Regions from separate parts of the Streptomyces sp. NPDC042102 genome, predicted to be linked through region 2. Evidence: predicted binding sites of a transcription regulator. Region 2 holds the regulator's gene; the other holds the start of a gene.
The links. The regulator HrcA, encoded in region 2, represses chaperone genes, less so after heat shock. The targets are predictions, from matches to a motif close to TTNGCACTCNGNNNNNCNGAGTGCNAA.

Region 1 (8,292 bases), on a different contig from region 2:
CAGCTGCGGAACGGGGCCTTCCGAACGCCGGGGGCGATCCGTGGCGCTACGGGTCAGTGGCTGTGGCCGTGACCGTGGCCGTGACCGTGGGCGTCGGCCTCCTCCTCGGCCGGCTTCTCGACGACCAGGGTCTCGGTCGTGAGCAGCAGGGAGGCGATGGAGGCGGCGTTCTCCAGGGCGGAACGGGTGACCTTCACCGGGTCGATGACGCCGGCCTTGACCAGGTCGCCGTACTCGCCGGTGGCGGCGTTGAAGCCCTGGCCCTTGTCGAGCTCGGCGACCTTCGAGGTGATGACGTAGCCCTCGAGGCCGGCGTTCTCGGCGATCCAGCGCAGCGGCTCGACGACGGCGCGGCGGACGACCGCGACACCGGTGGCCTCGTCGCCCTCCTTGCCGAGGTTGCCCTCGAGCACCTTGGCGGCGTGGACCAGAGCGGAGCCACCACCGGAGACGATGCCCTCCTCGACCGCGGCGCGGGTCGCGGAGATGGCGTCCTCCAGACGGTGCTTCTTCTCCTTCAGCTCCACCTCGGTGGCGGCGCCGACCTTGATCACGCACACGCCGCCGGCGAGCTTCGCGAGGCGCTCCTGGAGCTTCTCGCGGTCCCAGTCGGAGTCCGTGGCCTCGATCTCGGCCTTGATCTGGTTGACGCGGCCGAGGACGTCCTCGGAGGAGCCGGCGCCGTCCACGATCGTGGTGTCGTCCTTGGAGACGGTCACGCGGCGGGCGGTGCCCAGCACGTCCAGACCAGCCTGGTCGAGCTTGAGGCCGACCTCCTCGGAGATGACGGTGGCACCGGTGAGGGTGGCCATGTCCTGGAGCATCGCCTTGCGACGGTCACCGAAGCCCGGGGCCTTGACGGCGACCGCGTTGAAGGTGCCGCGGATCTTGTTGACGACGAGGGTGGAGAGGGCCTCGCCCTCGACGTCCTCGGCGATGATCAGCAGCGGCTTGGAGCCACCCGCCTGGATGACCTTCTCCAGCAGCGGCAGGAGGTCCTGGATGGAGGAGATCTTGCCCTGGTTGATCAGGATGTACGGGTCGTCGAGGACGGCCTCCATGCGCTCCTGGTCGGAGACCATGTACGGCGAGAGGTAGCCCTTGTCGAAGGCCATGCCCTCGGTGAACTCCAGCTCCAGGCCGAAGGCGTTGGACTCCTCGACGGTGATGACACCGTCCTTGCCGACCTTGTCCATCGCCTCGGCGATGAGCTCGCCGACCTGCTGGTCCTGCGCGGAGAGCGCGGCCACGGCGGCGATGTCGGACTTGTCCTCGATCGGGCGGGCGGTCGCCAGGAGCTCGTCGGACACGGCCTTGACCGCGGCGTCGATGCCCTTCTTCAGGGAGGCCGGGGAGGCGCCGGCGGCGACGTTGCGCAGGCCCTCGCGGACCAGCGCCTGGGCCAGCACGGTGGCGGTGGTGGTGCCGTCACCCGCGATGTCGTTGGTCTTGGTCGCCACCTCCTTCACGAGCTGGGCGCCCAGGTTCTCGTACGGGTCGTCGATCTCGACCTCACGGGCGATCGTGACACCGTCGTTGGTGATGGTGGGCGCACCGAACTTCTTGTCGATGACGACGTTGCGGCCCTTGGGGCCGATCGTCACCTTGACCGTGTCGGCAAGCTTGTTGACGCCGCGCTCGAGGGCGCGACGGGCGTCCTCGTCGAACTTCAGGATCTTCGCCATGGGAGCGGTTCAGCCCTCTCGGAAACTCGGGTTCAACGAACCGCGCCCCTCGCCGCCCGGCAATCAGCGGGGTGACCAGGGGCGCAGCTCAAAAGCAAAACTTCAGAGGTGATTACTTCTCGACGATCGCGAGCACGTCGCGAGCCGAGAGGACGAGGTACTCCTCGCCGCTGTACTTCACCTCGGTGCCGCCGTACTTGCTGTACAGCACGATGTCGCCGACCTGGACGTCCAGCGGGAGACGCTGGCCGTCCTCGAAGCGACCCGGGCCCACGGCGAGGACGACGCCCTCCTGGGGCTTCTCCTTCGCGGTGTCCGGGATGACCAGGCCGGAAGCCGTGGTCTGCTCGGCGTCGAGCGGCTGGACCACGATGCGGTCCTCGAGCGGCTTGATGGCAACCTTGGAGCTGGCGGTCGTCACGATCCGACCTCCCCCTTCGGAGATCTCACGGGGTTAACTGTCTGAGTGTGGCGACCAGGTCGATCCGTCGTCGCGGGTGCCGGACCTGCCCGTCGCTGTGTTGGCACTCACCAGCGGCGAGTGCCAGGCCCGAGACTATTCCGGCGATTAGCACTCGGTCAAGCGGAGTGCCAATTCACGCCCGGTCGCGTCTGATGCATGGTGCCGGGCGGGGTGTTGGGCGCCGATAAGTTCCCGATCATGGACAGCTCATGCAGCGGCGGGTGAGGGCCCGCGGCGGCGGGCCGGTGGGTGATTGTGGCCGGTATGTGACAGTTGAGCGGTGCGCATCCTCGTGGTCGAAGACGAAGAAGGCCTCGCCGAGTCCCTCCGGCGGGGCCTGTCGGCGCAGGGCCACTGGGTCGAGACCGCGTACGACGGCCACCGCGGCCTGGAGCTCGCGCTCAGCGGCGGCCCGTACGACGCCGTCCTGCTCGACCTGATGCTCCCCGGCCCGGGCGGGCACGAGATCTGCCGAAGGATGCGCGCCCACGGCGACCCCACCCCGGTCCTGATGCTCACCGCCAAGGACGGCGAGTACGACGAGGCCGACGGCCTGGACTCCGGCGCCGACGACTATCTGACGAAGCCCTTCTCGTTCGTCGTGCTCGGCGCCCGGCTGCGCGCGCTCGCCCGCCGCGCCGGCACCGCCGCCCGGCCGAGCACGCTCCAGGCCGGCGACCTCACCCTGGACCCCGGCGCCCGGCGCTGCCGGCGCGGCGAGCGGGAGGTCGAGCTCACCGCCCGCGAGGTGGGCGTGCTCGCCTGCCTGATGGAGCAGCCGGGCCGGGCGGTCGCCAAGCGGGACATCCTCGACGAGGTGTGGGACTCCCCCGACGCCGTCGATCCCAACATCGTCGAGGTCTACGTCTCCTCGCTGCGCAGGAAGATCGACACCCCCTTCGGCCGCCGGTCCATCGTCACCGTGCACGGCGCCGGCTACCGGCTGGCCCCGGACGGCGGGTGACGGCGGTGGCGAGCACCCTGCGCGCGCGGGCGGCGGTCGCCGGCGCCCTCGCCATGACGGCCGTCCTGGCCGCCGGGGGGCTCTGGCTGCACACCCTGCTGCGCGCCAACCTGCTGGAGAACACAGGCGGCCGCGCCGAACTCGCCGCCCGCAAGGTCGCCGCGCAGATCGACGGGCACGCCCTGCCGCCGGGCGGCCGGCTGCCCGCGCCGGAGGGCGGGGTCGACCTGGTCCTCGTACGCGACGCGCGGGGCAGGACGGTGGCGACGAGCGGGGCCGGGAACGAGGACGGGAACGGGAGCGGAAACGGAGACGGGGCGGGCGGGGCGACGCTGCCGGAGCCGGCGGGCGGCGACGCCCGCTCGGCCGTGCTGCCGCCGGCCCGCCCCGGCGGCGAGCGGCGCCTGGTGGTGGCCGTGGCGGCGCCGGGCCCGCCGGAGGCCCACGATCCGCACACCGTGTACGCCATGACGGTGCTCGGTGACGTCGACGACGCCACCCGTGCCGTCGCGGTCGGCCTGCTCGCCGGCGCGCCCCCGCTGATCGCCTTCGCGGCGGTACTGGCGTGGTGGGTGACCGGGCAGGCGCTGCGCCCGGTCACCGCGATCCGTACCGCGCTGGCGGCGGTCACCGCCAGCGCACTGGACCGGCGGGTTCCCGACCCGGGCGGCGCCGACGAGATCGCCCGGCTCGCCCGGACCGTCAACGCGACCCTCGACCGGCTGGAGGCCGCCGACGCCCGGCAGCGCCGGTTCACCGCGGACGCCTCGCACGAGCTGCGCAATCCGCTGGCCACCGTCCGCTCCCGGCTGGAGGTGGCCCTGGACCGCCCCGACCGCGCCTCGGTCGCGGCCGCGCTCGCCGACACCGAACGGCTCCAGCGGATCGCGGCCGACCTGCTGCTCCTGGCCCGCCTCGACGGCCGGCCGGCGCCGCCGCGCGCCGAGCCGGTCGACCTCGCGCTGCTGGCCGCCGAGGACGCGGCGCGGCGGCGGGCGCCGCGGGTGCGGCTGCGCGTGGCGGCGCCCGCGCCGGTCCCGGCCGCCGGGGATCCGGCCGGCCTGGAGCGGGCGCTGGCGAACCTGGTCGACAACGCCCTGCGGCACGCCCGCACCGAGGTCGCCGTCCGGGCGTACGCGCAGCCGGGGCGGGCGGTGCTCGTGGTCACGGACGACGGCCCCGGGATCCCGGCGGCCGACCGCGACCGGGTCTTCGAACGGTTCGTACGGCTGGACGCCGGCCGCGGCCGCGCGAGCGGCGGCACCGGGCTGGGCCTGGCGATCGCCCGCGAGATCGCGCGGGCGCACGGGGGCGAGGTGACGGCGCAGGCGGCGGGGGCGGCCGAGGGCGGCGGCGCCCGCTTCGTGCTGCACCTGCCGGTGGCGTAGGACGGCGCAAGAGCATCCCCCGCTGAAGGGGCTTTCAGGATCTTCAGGTTTCCCTCAGCGGCCGCGGCCCAGCATCGACTGCCATGAGCGCGCACCGGAGGAAGACGACGAGCAACCGGCGCCGGCCCCGGTCCGGGCGGCGGTCCGCACCGCCGACCAGGCGGCAGCGGCTCGGCCGCACGCTGCTGGCCACGGGCTGCGTGCTGACCGTACTCGTGGGTGGCACCGCCTGGTACGTGTACGACGACCTGGCCTCCAGCATCGGCAGCTCGAAGGCGCTGCGCGGCGGCGAGAAGTCGCGGCACGGCGACCTCAACATCCTGCTGATGGGGCTGGACAGCCGCCGCGACCAGAACGGCGAGCCGCTGCCCGAGGAGGTCCTGGACAAGCTGCACGCCGGCAGCTCCGACATCGGCGGCTACAACACCAACACGCTGATCCTGCTCCACGTACCCGGCGACGGCGGCAAGGCGCGGGCGTTCTCGGTGCCGCGCGACGACTTCGTGGAACTGAAGGGCGTCCCCGGCTTCTCCGGCAAGGACAAGATCAAGAAGGCGTACGGGCTGGCGAAGGCGCGGCGCGAGGAGGAGCTGTCCGCGCGGGGCGTCGAGGACAAGCGGGAGCTGGAGCGGGAGGGGCGGGAGGCGGGCCGCAAGGCGGAGATCGAGACCGTCCGCGCCTTCCTCGGCGTGCCGATCGACCACTTCGCCGAGCTGAACCTGGCCGGTTTCTACCACCTGGCCGACGCGCTGGGCGGCGTACCGGTGTGCCTGAACAAGCCGGTGAAGGACAAGAACTCGGGCGCCGACTTCCCGGCCGGGCGGCAGACGCTCGACGGGCAGCAGTCGCTGGCGTTCGTGCGGCAGCGGAACGGGCTGGAGATGGGGGACCTGGACCGGACGAAGCGGCAGCAGGCGTTCCTGGCGGGGGCGACGTACAAGCTGAACCAGGCCGGGACCTTCACCGATCCGGTCAAGCTGCTGCGGCTGATCGACGCGGCGAAGCAGGACGTGGTGACGGACGAGGGGTGGGACCTGCTGTCGTTCGTCAAGCAGGCCAGGAACCTGTCGGGCGGCAAGGTGGAGTTCACGACCCTGCCGGTGGAGCGGTTCGGAAGGAACCATGGGGAGGACATCAACGTCGTAGATGATATGAAGATAAAGCGCCTCATTGCCGAGCAGATCGGACCCGAAGCCGCTGCGACCCCCACCGCACCGGGCGCCGCACCCTCATCCCCCGCATCACCGTCATCTCCCGCGTCACCCCCGCCCTCACCCCCCGCCTCCCCCCACCGGAGCAACAGCGGAACCGCCATCGACGGTGGCGGTATCCCGTGCGTGGACTGAGGCCCCTGACGGCGGCGGGCGCCCGCCGCCGTACGGAAGCACTGCTGCTCCTCTTCGTCGTCGCGATCACCGTCTTCGGGCACGCGAGCGCGAGCCTGGCGATGAACGGCGAGCTGCCGACCGACCTCACCGGCTTCACGATCAGCATGACGCTGCTGTCGCTGGTGGCCCACCTGGGCGTACGCCGCTTCGCCGCGTACGCGGACCCGCTGGTCCTGCCGCTGGCGATGCTGCTGACCGGCCTGGGGCTGGTGCTGCTGCACCGGCTGGACCAGGGGTACATCGAGCGGTACGGCTCGGAGGCGAACGCGCCCGGGCAGCTGCTGTGGACGGTCATCGGCGTGGCGGCGTGCGTCCTGACGGTCGCGCTGCTGCGGGACCACCGCTATCTGCAGCGGTTCATGTACCTGACGATGGCCGTCGCGCTGGTGCTGCTGATCGCGCCGGCGTTCATGCCCGCCGACACGTACGGCGCGAAGCGCTGGATCTACATCGGCCCGTTCTCGGTGCAGCCCGGCGAGTTCGTGAAGATCATGATCGCGATCTTCTTCGCCGGCTACCTGGTCCAGCACCGCGACTCGCTGGCCCTGACGGGACGCAGGTTCCTCGGGATGCGGCTGCCGCCGATGCGCCAGCTCGGTCCGATCATCACGGTGTGGATCCTGGCGATGCTGGTGCTGATCTTCGAGCGCGACCTCGGCACGTCGCTGATCTTCTTCGGTGTGTTCGTGGTCCTGCTGTACGTCGCCACGGAGCGGACGTCGTGGATCGTGTGCGGCCTGGCCATGGCGGCGGTCGGGGCGTTCGCCGTCGGCTCGACCCAGCCGCACGTGAAGAACCGGGTCCAGGCGTGGCTGAACCCGATGGCCATCTACTGGCCGGAGGAGACCCGGCCCAAGGGGCTGACGTCCGAACAGTCGGCGCAGGCCCTGTTCAGCTTCGGCACCGGCGGGATGTCGGGCACGGGGCTGGGACTGGGGCACCCGGAGCTGATCAAGTTCGCGGGCCGGTCCGACTTCATCCTGACGACGGTCGGCGAGGAGCTCGGCCTCGCCGGGGTCATGGCCGTCCTGGTGATCTACGCCCTCCTGGTCCAGCGCGGCCTGCGCATGGCCCTGGGCGCCCGCGACCCCTTCGGCAAGCTCCTGGCCGTGGGCCTCGCCACGGCGCTGGCGCTCCAGGTCTTCGTGGTGGCGGGCGGCGTCACGGGCCTGATCCCGCTGACCGGCAAGGCCCTGCCCTTCCTGGCCAAGGGCGGCTCGTCCCTCCTGGCCAACTGGATCATGATCGCCCTCCTCCTGCGCATCAGCGACAGCGCGGAACGCCAACGGGAGGCGGACGCGCGGGACCCGGCGGAGCCCCCACCGACGGCGGTGGGGGTGAGAGCGGGGGTGTGACGGGGCCGGTGTGGCCGTTTCTTCGGCGTCGGCCGCTTCGTTAGGCCCTCCAGTGGGGCCGGGGGGCCAGGGGGCAGGAGAGCGGGCATGCGCTGGGAGTGGATTCCCGTTTGCCCCATGTGTGAACGGAGACGTCTCTGTGCGAATCACCGATATCCAGCGCTGCGAGATCCGGCCGGGGCTGCTCGTCGAGTGGGCGCTCGACCCGGCGACCGTCGCGGCGGCGCGCGGCCTGCCGGAGGACTCCCGGCCGCCGGCGTACGTCCAGGAGGCGCACATCCGTACGGCGCGGACCGTGCGCCAGGACGGGCTGTTCGTCCCGACCTGGGTCGGCGCGGCCTTCGACCTGCCGGGCCCGGTCGATCTCGACGTCCTGCAGGACGTCCTGCGCAGCTGGACGCTCCGGCACGAGACGCTGCGCAGCGGCTTCCGCTGGGACGGCGACGAGATGCGCCGGTTCACGCTCGACGCCGGGGACGTGGCGCTGCGGCGCGACGTGATCGGTGAGTTCCCCGACGCGGCGGAGCTGGTGGAGCACCTCCAGGACCGCTTCGACGTCGTGGCCGACGCGCTGTGCTGGCCGAACTTCCTGTACACGGCCGTCGTTCGGGACGACTGCACGAGCGTGTACATGGCCTTCGACCACAGCAACGTCGACGCGTACTCCGTGCAGCGCATCCCCGCCGAGATCCACGAGCTGTACGCGGCGGGCATCGAGGGCCGCGTCCTCGATGCCCCGGCGGTGAGCAGCTACGTCGACTTCTGCGGGATCGAGCGCGCGGAGGCGGACGGGATCGACGGGACACACGAGATCATCGGCCGCTGGCGGGAGTTCATCCGGCGCTGCGACGGCCGGCTGCCCGGCTTCCCCGTCGATCTGGGCCTGGGGGGCGGCGAGGGGCTGCCGCCCCAGAAGCTCATGCAGGAGATGCTGGTCGGTCCCGAGGATGCGGCCGCGTTCGAGGCGTACTGCCGTCCCTTCGGCGGGAGCATGACCGGCATCCTCGCGGCGACGAGCCTGATCGTGCACGAGCTGGGCGGGCAGCCCG
Region 2 (8,292 bases):
GTGCCCTCGCCGGGATCGAAGAGGATGCCCTCGCCGTCCCAGCGCAGCAGGTAGCCGTTGTGGTTGCGGTGCCGGGTGGGCACCTGGCTGGCGGTGCCCAGCACCACGAACTCGCGTGCGGACACGGCTATCCCGGGGGCCACTGCAGGCCGCGTCCGCCGAGGACGTGGGCGTGCACGTGGAAGACGGTCTGGCCGGCTCCGGCGCCGGTGTTGAAGACGACCCTGAAGCCGGACGCGTCGACGCCGTCCTGCGCCGCGACCTCGGCGGCCTCGCGCAGCATGTCGGCCGCGACCGCCGGCTCGGCGGCGGCGAGGCTCGCGGCGTCGGGGTAGTGGACGCGCGGGACGACGAGCACGTGGGTGGGCGCCTGCGGGTTGATGTCCCGGAACGCCACCGTGGTCTCGGTCTCCCGTACGACCGTCGCGGGGATGTCCCCCGTGACGATCTTGCAGAACAGGCAGTCTTCCTGCGGTTCCCCTGCCATCGCTTGTCCTCCGGTCGCGCTGATCATCTGCGTGCATCGTATCGGCCGCCGGAGCGCCGTCCGGCGCCCGCGGCGCCCCCGCGTCCGGATCGGGCCGGGGCGAGGGTCACGGCGTCCGTCGCGGGGCCCGCCCCGGGGCCTACGGACCTTGCCGGGGGGGGCGGGCGGCCCCGCGGGCTCCGGGACCAGTGCCCCGGCCCCGGCCCCGGCCCCGGCTACGACCAGCGGCCCGTGCGGGCCAGGAGGACCGCCGTCGCGGCCGTACCGGCGGTGGAGGTGCGCAGCACCGAGCGGCCCAGGCGGTACGGCCGGGCGCCCGCCTCGGCGAAGGCCGCGAGTTCGTCCGGCGAGACCCCGCCCTCGGGGCCCACCACGACCACGATCGAGCCGGCGGCCGGCAGCGCGGCCGTGGCCAGCGGCTCCGAGCCCGCCTCGCGGTCCTCGTGGAGGACCACCGCCAGGTCCGCCCCGGCCAGCAGCGCCGCGACCTGCTTGGTCGACAGGGCCTCCGCGACCTCCGGGAAGCGGACCCGGCGCGACTGCTTGCCGGCCTCGCGCGCCGTACTGCGCCACTTGGCCAGGGACTTGGCGCCCCGGTCGCCGCGCCACTGCGTGATGCACCGCGACGCCTGCCACGGCACGATCGCGTCGACGCCGGTCTCCGTCATCGTCTCGACGGCCAGCTCGCCCCGGTCGCCCTTGGGCAGCGCCTGGACCACGGTGATCCGCACGGCCGGCTCGGGCTCCTCCTCGACGGTGTGCAGGTCCATGACCACCAGGCGGTCCTTGCCCTCGGCGGCCTTGACCACGCCCTCGGTCCAGCGGCCGCGCCCGTCGGTGAGGACCACGTCCTCACCGGGGTTCAGCCGCTTCACCGACACCGCGTGCCGGCCCTCGGGGCCCTCCAGCACGAACTCCGGCCCCGCGGGCACCTCTTCGACCACGAACACCGGGGCCGTCATCACACGCTCCTCATCTGGGTCTCGGCCAGCTCGGCCATGAGCACCTCTACCAGTTCCCCGGCCGGCAGCACCCGCGCCAGCCGGTGGCCCTGGCCCGCCCACAGGGCCATGCCCTGCGGGTCCCCGGCCGCCGCGGCGGCCTTGCGCAGGCCCGCCGTCAGGTAGTGCACCTGCGGGTAGGCCGCCGGCGCGTACGGTCCGTGCTCGCGCATGAACCGGTTGACCAGCCCCCGGGCCGGCCGGCCCGAGAACGCCCGGGTGAGCTCGGTACGGACGAACAGGGGGTCCGTCAGCGCCTTCTTGTGCAGCGCGTGCGCCCCGGACTCCGGGCAGGCCAGGAACGCCGTGCCCAGCTGCGCCGCCTCCGCGCCGGCCGCGAGCACCGCCGCGATCTGCGAACCGCGCATCAGGCCGCCGGCCGCGACGATGGGCAGCGCGACCGCCTCCCGCACCTGTGCGACCAGGGCCAGCAGCCCGACGCCCGTCCCGTCGGCGTGCGGGTCGTCGCGGTGGGTGCCCTGGTGGCCGCCGGCCTCGATGCCCTGGACGCACACGGCGGCCGCGCCGGCCGCCTGCGCGGTGCGCGCCTCCTCGACGGAGGTCACGGTCACCACCGTGTACGTACCCGCCGCGCGCAGGCTCGCCAGGGCCGCCGGGGTGGGGCAGCCGAAGGTGAACGAGACCACCGGGACCGGGTCTTCGAGGAGGATGGCGAGCTTGGCGTCGTAGCCGTCGTCGCACGTGCCAACGATGTCATCGGCGGCGAGCGAGGTCTCGTACCAGCTGGCCTCGCCCGCGAGCTGCCCGCGGTAGGCCTCGACGGCGGCGGGATCGACGTACGCGGTCTGCGGCAGGAACAGGTTGACGCCGAACGGCCGCCGGGTGAGCCCCCGCAGCCGTTTGACCTCTTGGTACATGCCATCGGCGGTCTTGTAGCCGCCGGCCAGGAAGCCCAGCGCGCCCGCCTCGCACACGGCGGCGGCGAGCGGCGGGCACGAGGCGCCGCCCGCCATGGGAGCCTGCACGATCGGATACGGGGAAAGACCGTTCAGTGCGGTGGACATGACCGCATCGTGCCATGTCCACCGCACCAGGCCGAATCGTGGCATTCGCCTGGCATAATCCACGGCGGCCCGCCGTCAGCGGCCGTCGAACGCGTCTGCCAGTGGCCGTCGAACGCGTCCGTCAACGGCCGTTGAACGCGTCCTTCAACCGGCTGAACAGGCCCTGCTGACCCGGCTGGAACTGGCCCATCGGCCGCTCCTCACCGCGCAGCTTGGCCAGCTGGCGCAGCAGTTCCTCCTGCTGGGCGTCCAGCTTGTTCGGGGTCTGCACCTCGACGTGGACGATCAGGTCGCCGCGACCGCCGCCGCGCAGGTGGGTCACGCCACGGCCGTGCAGCGGGATGGACTGGCCGGACTGGGTGCTCGGGCGGATGTCCACCTCCTCCATGCCGTCCAGCGTCTCCAGCGGGCACTTCGTGCCCAGCGCGGCCGCCGTCATCGGGATCGTCACCGTGCAGTGCAGGTCGTCGCCGCGCCGCTGGAACACCGCGTGCGGGAGCTCGTGGATCTCCACGTACAGGTCGCCAGCGGGACCGCCGCCGGGGCCGACCTCGCCCTCGCCCGCGAGCTGGATCCGGGTGCCGTTCTCGACGCCGGCCGGGATCTTGACGGTGAGGTTGCGGCGGGAGCGGACCCGGCCGTCGCCCGCGCACTCGTGGCACGGGGTCGGGACCACGGTGCCGAAGCCCTGGCACTGCGGGCAGGGGCGCGAGGTCATGACCTGGCCCAGGAAGGACCGGGTCACCTGCGACACCTCACCGCGGCCGCGGCACATGTCACACGTCTGCGCCGAGGTGCCGGGGGCGGCGCCCTCGCCGGAGCAGGTCGTGCACACGGTGGCCGTGTCGACCTGGATCTCCTTGGTGGTGCCGAACGCGGCCTCGTCCAGCTCCAGGTCCAGACGGATCATCGCGTCCTGACCGCGCCGGGTGCGCGAGCGCGGGCCGCGCTGGGACGCCGTACCGAAGAACGCGTCCATGATGTCCGAGAAGTTGCCGAAGCCGCCGGCCCCGAAACCGCCCGCGCCGCCGCCGCCCGAGGAGGACAGCGGGTCGCCGCCGAGGTCGTAGACCTGCTTCTTCTGCGGGTCCGACAGCACCTCGTACGCGGCGTTGATCTCCTTGAAACGCTCCTGCGTCTTGGGATCGGGGTTGACGTCCGGGTGCAGCTCGCGTGCGAGCCGCCGGAAGGCCTTCTTGATCTCGTCCTGCGATGCGTCGCGGCGCACGCCGAGAACGGCGTAGTAGTCCGTGGCCACTTACGACTCCGCCAGGATCTGTCCGACGTAACGTGCCACTGCGCGTACCGCTCCCATCGTTCCGGGGTAGTCCATGCGGGTCGGTCCGACCACGCCGAGTTTGGCGACTGCTTCGCCGCCCGAACCGTAGCCGACCGAGACGACGGACGTGGAGTTCAGTCCCTCGTACGCGTTCTCGTGGCCGATGCGTACGGTCATCCCCGACTCGTTGGCCTCGCCGAGCAGCTTGAGGAGCACGACCTGCTCCTCGAGCGCCTCCAGCACGGGCCGGATGGTCAGGGGGAAATCATGTCCGAAGCGGGTGAGATTGGCGGTGCCGCCGATCATCAGCCGTTCCTCGGTCTCCTCCACCAGCGTCTCCAGCAAGGTCGCGAGCACGGTCGACACCGTGCCGCGGTCATCGCTCTCGAACGACTCGGGGAGGTCCTGCACCAGCTGCGGCACGTCCGCGAACCGGCGGCCGACGACGCGGCTGTTGAGCCGGGCCCGCAGATCGGCCAGCGACTGCTCGCCGAACGGCGCGGCGCAGTCCACCATGCGCTGCTCGACCCGGCCGGTGTCCGTGATCAGGACGAGCATCAGACGGGCCGGCGCGAGCGCCAGCAGCTCGACGTGGCGCACGGTGGAACGGGTCAGCGACGGGTACTGCACGATCGCGACCTGGCGGGTCAGCTGCGCCAGCAGCCGTACGGTGCGGCCGACGACGTCGTCGAGGTCGACCGCCCCGTCCAGGAAGTTGTGGATGGCCCGGCGCTCGGGCGTCGACAGCGGCTTGACGCCCGCCAGCCGGTCGACGAAGAGGCGGTAGCCCTTGTCCGTGGGGATCCGGCCGGCGCTGGTGTGCGGCTGGGCGATGTAGCCCTCGTCCTCCAGCACGGCCATGTCGTTGCGCACGGTGGCGGGCGAGACGCCGAGCTTGTGCCGCTCGGTGAGCGCCTTGGAGCCGACGGGCTCCTCCGTCCCGACGTAGTCCTGGACGATGGCGCGCAGCACTTCGAGTCTGCGTTCGCTGAGCATCGCGCGCACCTCCAGCTCGTTCGGTTCGGTTTCGGCCTGCGTCTGGCACTCGGTGCAGGTGAGTGCCAGAGATCCCCCGGTCAGTGTACGGCGGGCAGGCATACACCTAGCAAGGGCCGCTGCCCATCGCGCCGGTCACGGTAGCGTCGCGGTATGGACGTCGCTTGGGAAGAGGCCGGCTGGGAGCGGATCACCGCGCGGACCGGCCGGCGCCGCCTTCCGGTGTGGGATTGCACGGTGGGACTGGTGGTCGGGGACGAATCGGTCCTGCTGATCGACCCGGGTTCGTCGGTGCGCGAGGGGGCCGTACTGCGGGCCCAGGCGGAGCGGATCACCGGCCGGCGCGTGACCCATATCGCATTCACGCACGGCCATTTCGACCATGTGCTGGGCGGGGCGGCGTTCTCGGGGGCGGAGGTCTTCGGGGCGGTGGGGCTGGACACGCTGCTGCGGCTGGAGCGGGAGGCGCTGCGCGCGGACGCGGTCCGGCACGGCCTGCCGGAGGAGGACGCCACGGAGTCGGCCGACCTGCTGGTCCTGCCCCGCCACTCGGTGTCGGGCGAGTGGACGCTCGACCTGGGCGGCGTACAGGCGCTGCTGGCCAATGTCGGCCCCGGGCACACGCGCCACGACCTGGCGGTGTTCGTGCCCGATCCCCCCGATGTCGCGGAAGTCGTCTTCTGCGGGGACCTGGTCGAGGAGTCGGGCGAACCGATGGCGGGCCCGGACGCGGTGCCGGCGCAGTGGCCGGCGGCCCTGGACCGGCTGCTGGCCCTGGGCGGCGAGGACGCGTTGTACGTGCCCGGTCACGGAGCGGTGGTCTCCGCGGGCTTCGTGCGTGCGCAACGCGACACACTGGCCGCGCGTTTCGGCGTGTCACCTTCCTAGGGCGGCGGTTGTCCCTACTGTCGGGCGGATGCGCGAGTACTCACCGGACCTGACCCCGTCGTGGAAGCGTCCCCGGGCGGTGCCCGAGGTGCCGGCCGACCCCGACGTCGTGGTCGAGGAGGCCGCTACGGGCTTCTGCGGGGCGGTGGTGGCCTGCGAGGCCGGCACGGTGACCCTGGAGGACCGCTTCGGCAAGCGCCGGGTCTTCCCGCTGGAGCCGCGGGGCTTCCTGCTGGACGGCGCGGTGGTGACGCTGGTCCGCCCCGCTCCGAGGCCGGCGGGCCCGGCCCGCACGGCCTCCGGTTCGGTTGCGGTGCCCGGGGCGCGGGCGCGCGTGGCCCGGGCGGGCCGGATCTACGTGGAGGGCCGCCACGACGCGGAGCTGGTGGAGAAGGTCTGGGGCGACGACCTGCGCATCGAGGGCGTGGTGGTGGAGTACCTGTCCGGGGTGGACGACCTCCCGGCGATCGTCGCGGACTTCCGCCCGGGCCCGGACGCCCGCCTGGGCATCCTGGTCGACCACCTGGTCCCGGGTTCGAAGGAGTCCCGCCTGGCGGCGTCGGTCGCGGGCCCGGACGTCCTGGTGGTGGGCCACCCGTACGTGGACATCTGGCAGGCGGTGAAGCCGTCGTCGCTGGGCCTGGGGTCCTGGCCGGTGATCCCCCCGGGCCAGGACTGGAAGACGGGCATCTGCCGGGCCCTGGGCTGGCCGGAGAACACGGGGGCCGCGTGGAAGCGGATCCTGTCCCACGTGACGTCCTACAAGGACCTGGAACCCACCCTCCTGGGCCCGGTGGAACACCTGATCGACCACGTGACGGCGTGACGCCGGCGGGGCGCGACCGCACGTATCGGGGGTCTGGGGGCTTGCCCCCGGTTACGGGAAGGGGCGGGGTGGGGGAAAGGCTCCGCGCAGCGGCCCCGCGGCCCCACGGCCCAGCGCCCCCGTCAGTCGACCAGGTCCCGCACGACCGCGTCCGCCAGCAACCGCCCCCGCAAGGTCAGCACGGCCCGCCCCTCGGCGTACGGCGCCGCCTCCAGCAGACCGTCGGTCAGGGCCTGCCGGGACGCCGCGAGCCCCGCAGGCGCGAGCAGCGCCAGCGGCACCCCCTCCGCCAGCCGCAGCTCCAGCAGGATCCGCTCCACCCGCCGGTCCTCGTCCGACAGCCGCTCCCGCCCCGCCCCCGGCGAGCGCCCGCCGGCCAGCGCCGCGGCGTACGCGCCGGGGTGCTTCACGTTCCACCACCGCACGCCGCCGACGTGGCTGTGCGCGCCCGGTCCCGCCCCCCACCAGTCGGCGCCGCGCCAGTACAGCTCGTTGTGCAGGCAGCGGCCCGCCTCGGACGTCGCCCAGTTCGACACCTCGTACCACTGGTACCCGGCGTCCGCCAGCACGGAGTCCGCGATCAGGTAGCGGTCGGCGTGCACGTCGTCGTCCGTCATGGGGACCTCGCCCCGGCGGATCCGCCGCGCCAGCTGCGTACCCTCCTCCACGATCAGCGCGTACGCCGACACGTGGTCGGGGCCCGCGCCGATCGCCGCGTCGAGCGAGGCGCGCCAGTCGTCGTCGGACTCGCCCGGCGTGCCGTAGATCAGGTCGAGGTTGACGTGCTCGAAGCCCGCCGCCCGCGCCTCCCCCACGCACGCCTCCGGGCGGCCGGGGGTGTGGGTGCGGTCGAGCACCTTCAGCACGTGCTGGCGGGCGCTCTGCATGCCGAAGGAGATCCGGTTGAAGCCGCCGGCCCGCAGCTCCTCCAGGTACGCCGGACCGACCGACTCCGGATTGGCCTCGGTGGTGATCTCCGCGTCGTCGGCCAGCCCGAATTCCGCGCGCAGCGCGGCGAGCATCCGCACCAGGTCGGCGGCGGGCAGCAGGGTGGGCGTGCCGCCGCCGACGAAGACGGTGCGTACCGGCCGGGGGTCGTCGCCCAGGACCTTGCGGGCGAGGCGGATCTCGTCGATCAGGGTGTCGGCGTAGTTCTCGCGGGAGGCGAGCACGCCCCCGGTGCCCCGCAGCTCGGTGGCCGTGTAGGTGTTGAAGTCGCAGTACCCGCAGCGCGTCGCGCAGTAGGGAACGTGCAGGTAGAAGCCGAGCGGACGGCTCCCCGCGCCCGCAAGGGCGGACGACGGCAGGGAGCCGTCCTCGGGCATGGGTTCACCGTCGGGCAGTGCGGAAGGCATGCGCCCATTGTCCCGCACCGCCCGGCCGTGGTGGACGCGTCGAACGTCACGCCTCGCGGGCGCCCTCGTACATCTCCTCGATCAGGGCCTTGAACTCGCGCTCGACGACGGGCCGCTTCAGCTTCAGGCTGGGGGTGAGGTCACCGTGCTCGACGTCGAGGTCGCGCGGGAGCAGCCGGAACTTCTTGATCGTCTGCCAGCGCTGGAGGCCCTCGTTGAGGGTCTGGATGTAGGTCTCGATCAGGCGGGTGGTCTCGGGGGCGGCCACGACCTGGGCGTAGGTCTTGCCCTCCAGGCCGTGCTCGGCGGCCCAGCCCAGGATCGCGGGGCCGTCGAGGGCGATCAGCGCGGAGCAGAAGTTCCGGTCGGCGCCGTGCACGACGATGTTGGAGACGTACGGGCAGATCGCCTTGAACTGGCCCTCGATCTCGGCCG

Region 1: groES (co-chaperone GroES) is a predicted target of HrcA. The motif match lies at 2,254-2,280, and genes of this name have one in related genera.

Annotation. Positions count from the first base shown of each region.
Region 1 is NZ_JBVJDL010000003.1:262,487-270,778, reverse strand. It holds gene groL (chaperonin GroEL) at 54-1,685, opposite strand; gene groES (co-chaperone GroES) at 1,798-2,106, opposite strand; gene ACZ6KO_RS14565 (response regulator transcription factor) at 2,429-3,112, shown strand; gene ACZ6KO_RS14560 (sensor histidine kinase) at 3,118-4,500, shown strand; gene ACZ6KO_RS14555 (LCP family protein) at 4,584-5,846, shown strand; gene ACZ6KO_RS14550 (FtsW/RodA/SpoVE family cell cycle protein) at 5,834-7,243, shown strand; gene ACZ6KO_RS14545 (condensation domain-containing protein) at 7,383-8,292, shown strand, end outside.
Region 2 is NZ_JBVJDL010000002.1:705,637-713,928, forward strand. It holds gene ACZ6KO_RS11250 (ribonuclease Z) at 1-125, opposite strand, end outside; gene ACZ6KO_RS11255 (histidine triad nucleotide-binding protein) at 128-487, opposite strand; gene ACZ6KO_RS11260 (16S rRNA (uracil(1498)-N(3))-methyltransferase) at 703-1,449, opposite strand; gene ACZ6KO_RS11265 (nitronate monooxygenase) at 1,449-2,513, opposite strand; gene dnaJ (molecular chaperone DnaJ) at 2,635-3,771, opposite strand; gene hrcA (heat-inducible transcriptional repressor HrcA) at 3,772-4,788, opposite strand; gene ACZ6KO_RS11280 (MBL fold metallo-hydrolase) at 4,942-5,676, shown strand; gene ACZ6KO_RS11285 (DUF3097 domain-containing protein) at 5,705-6,502, shown strand; gene hemW (radical SAM family heme chaperone HemW) at 6,625-7,857, opposite strand; gene ACZ6KO_RS11295 (AMP-dependent synthetase/ligase) at 7,904-8,292, opposite strand, start outside.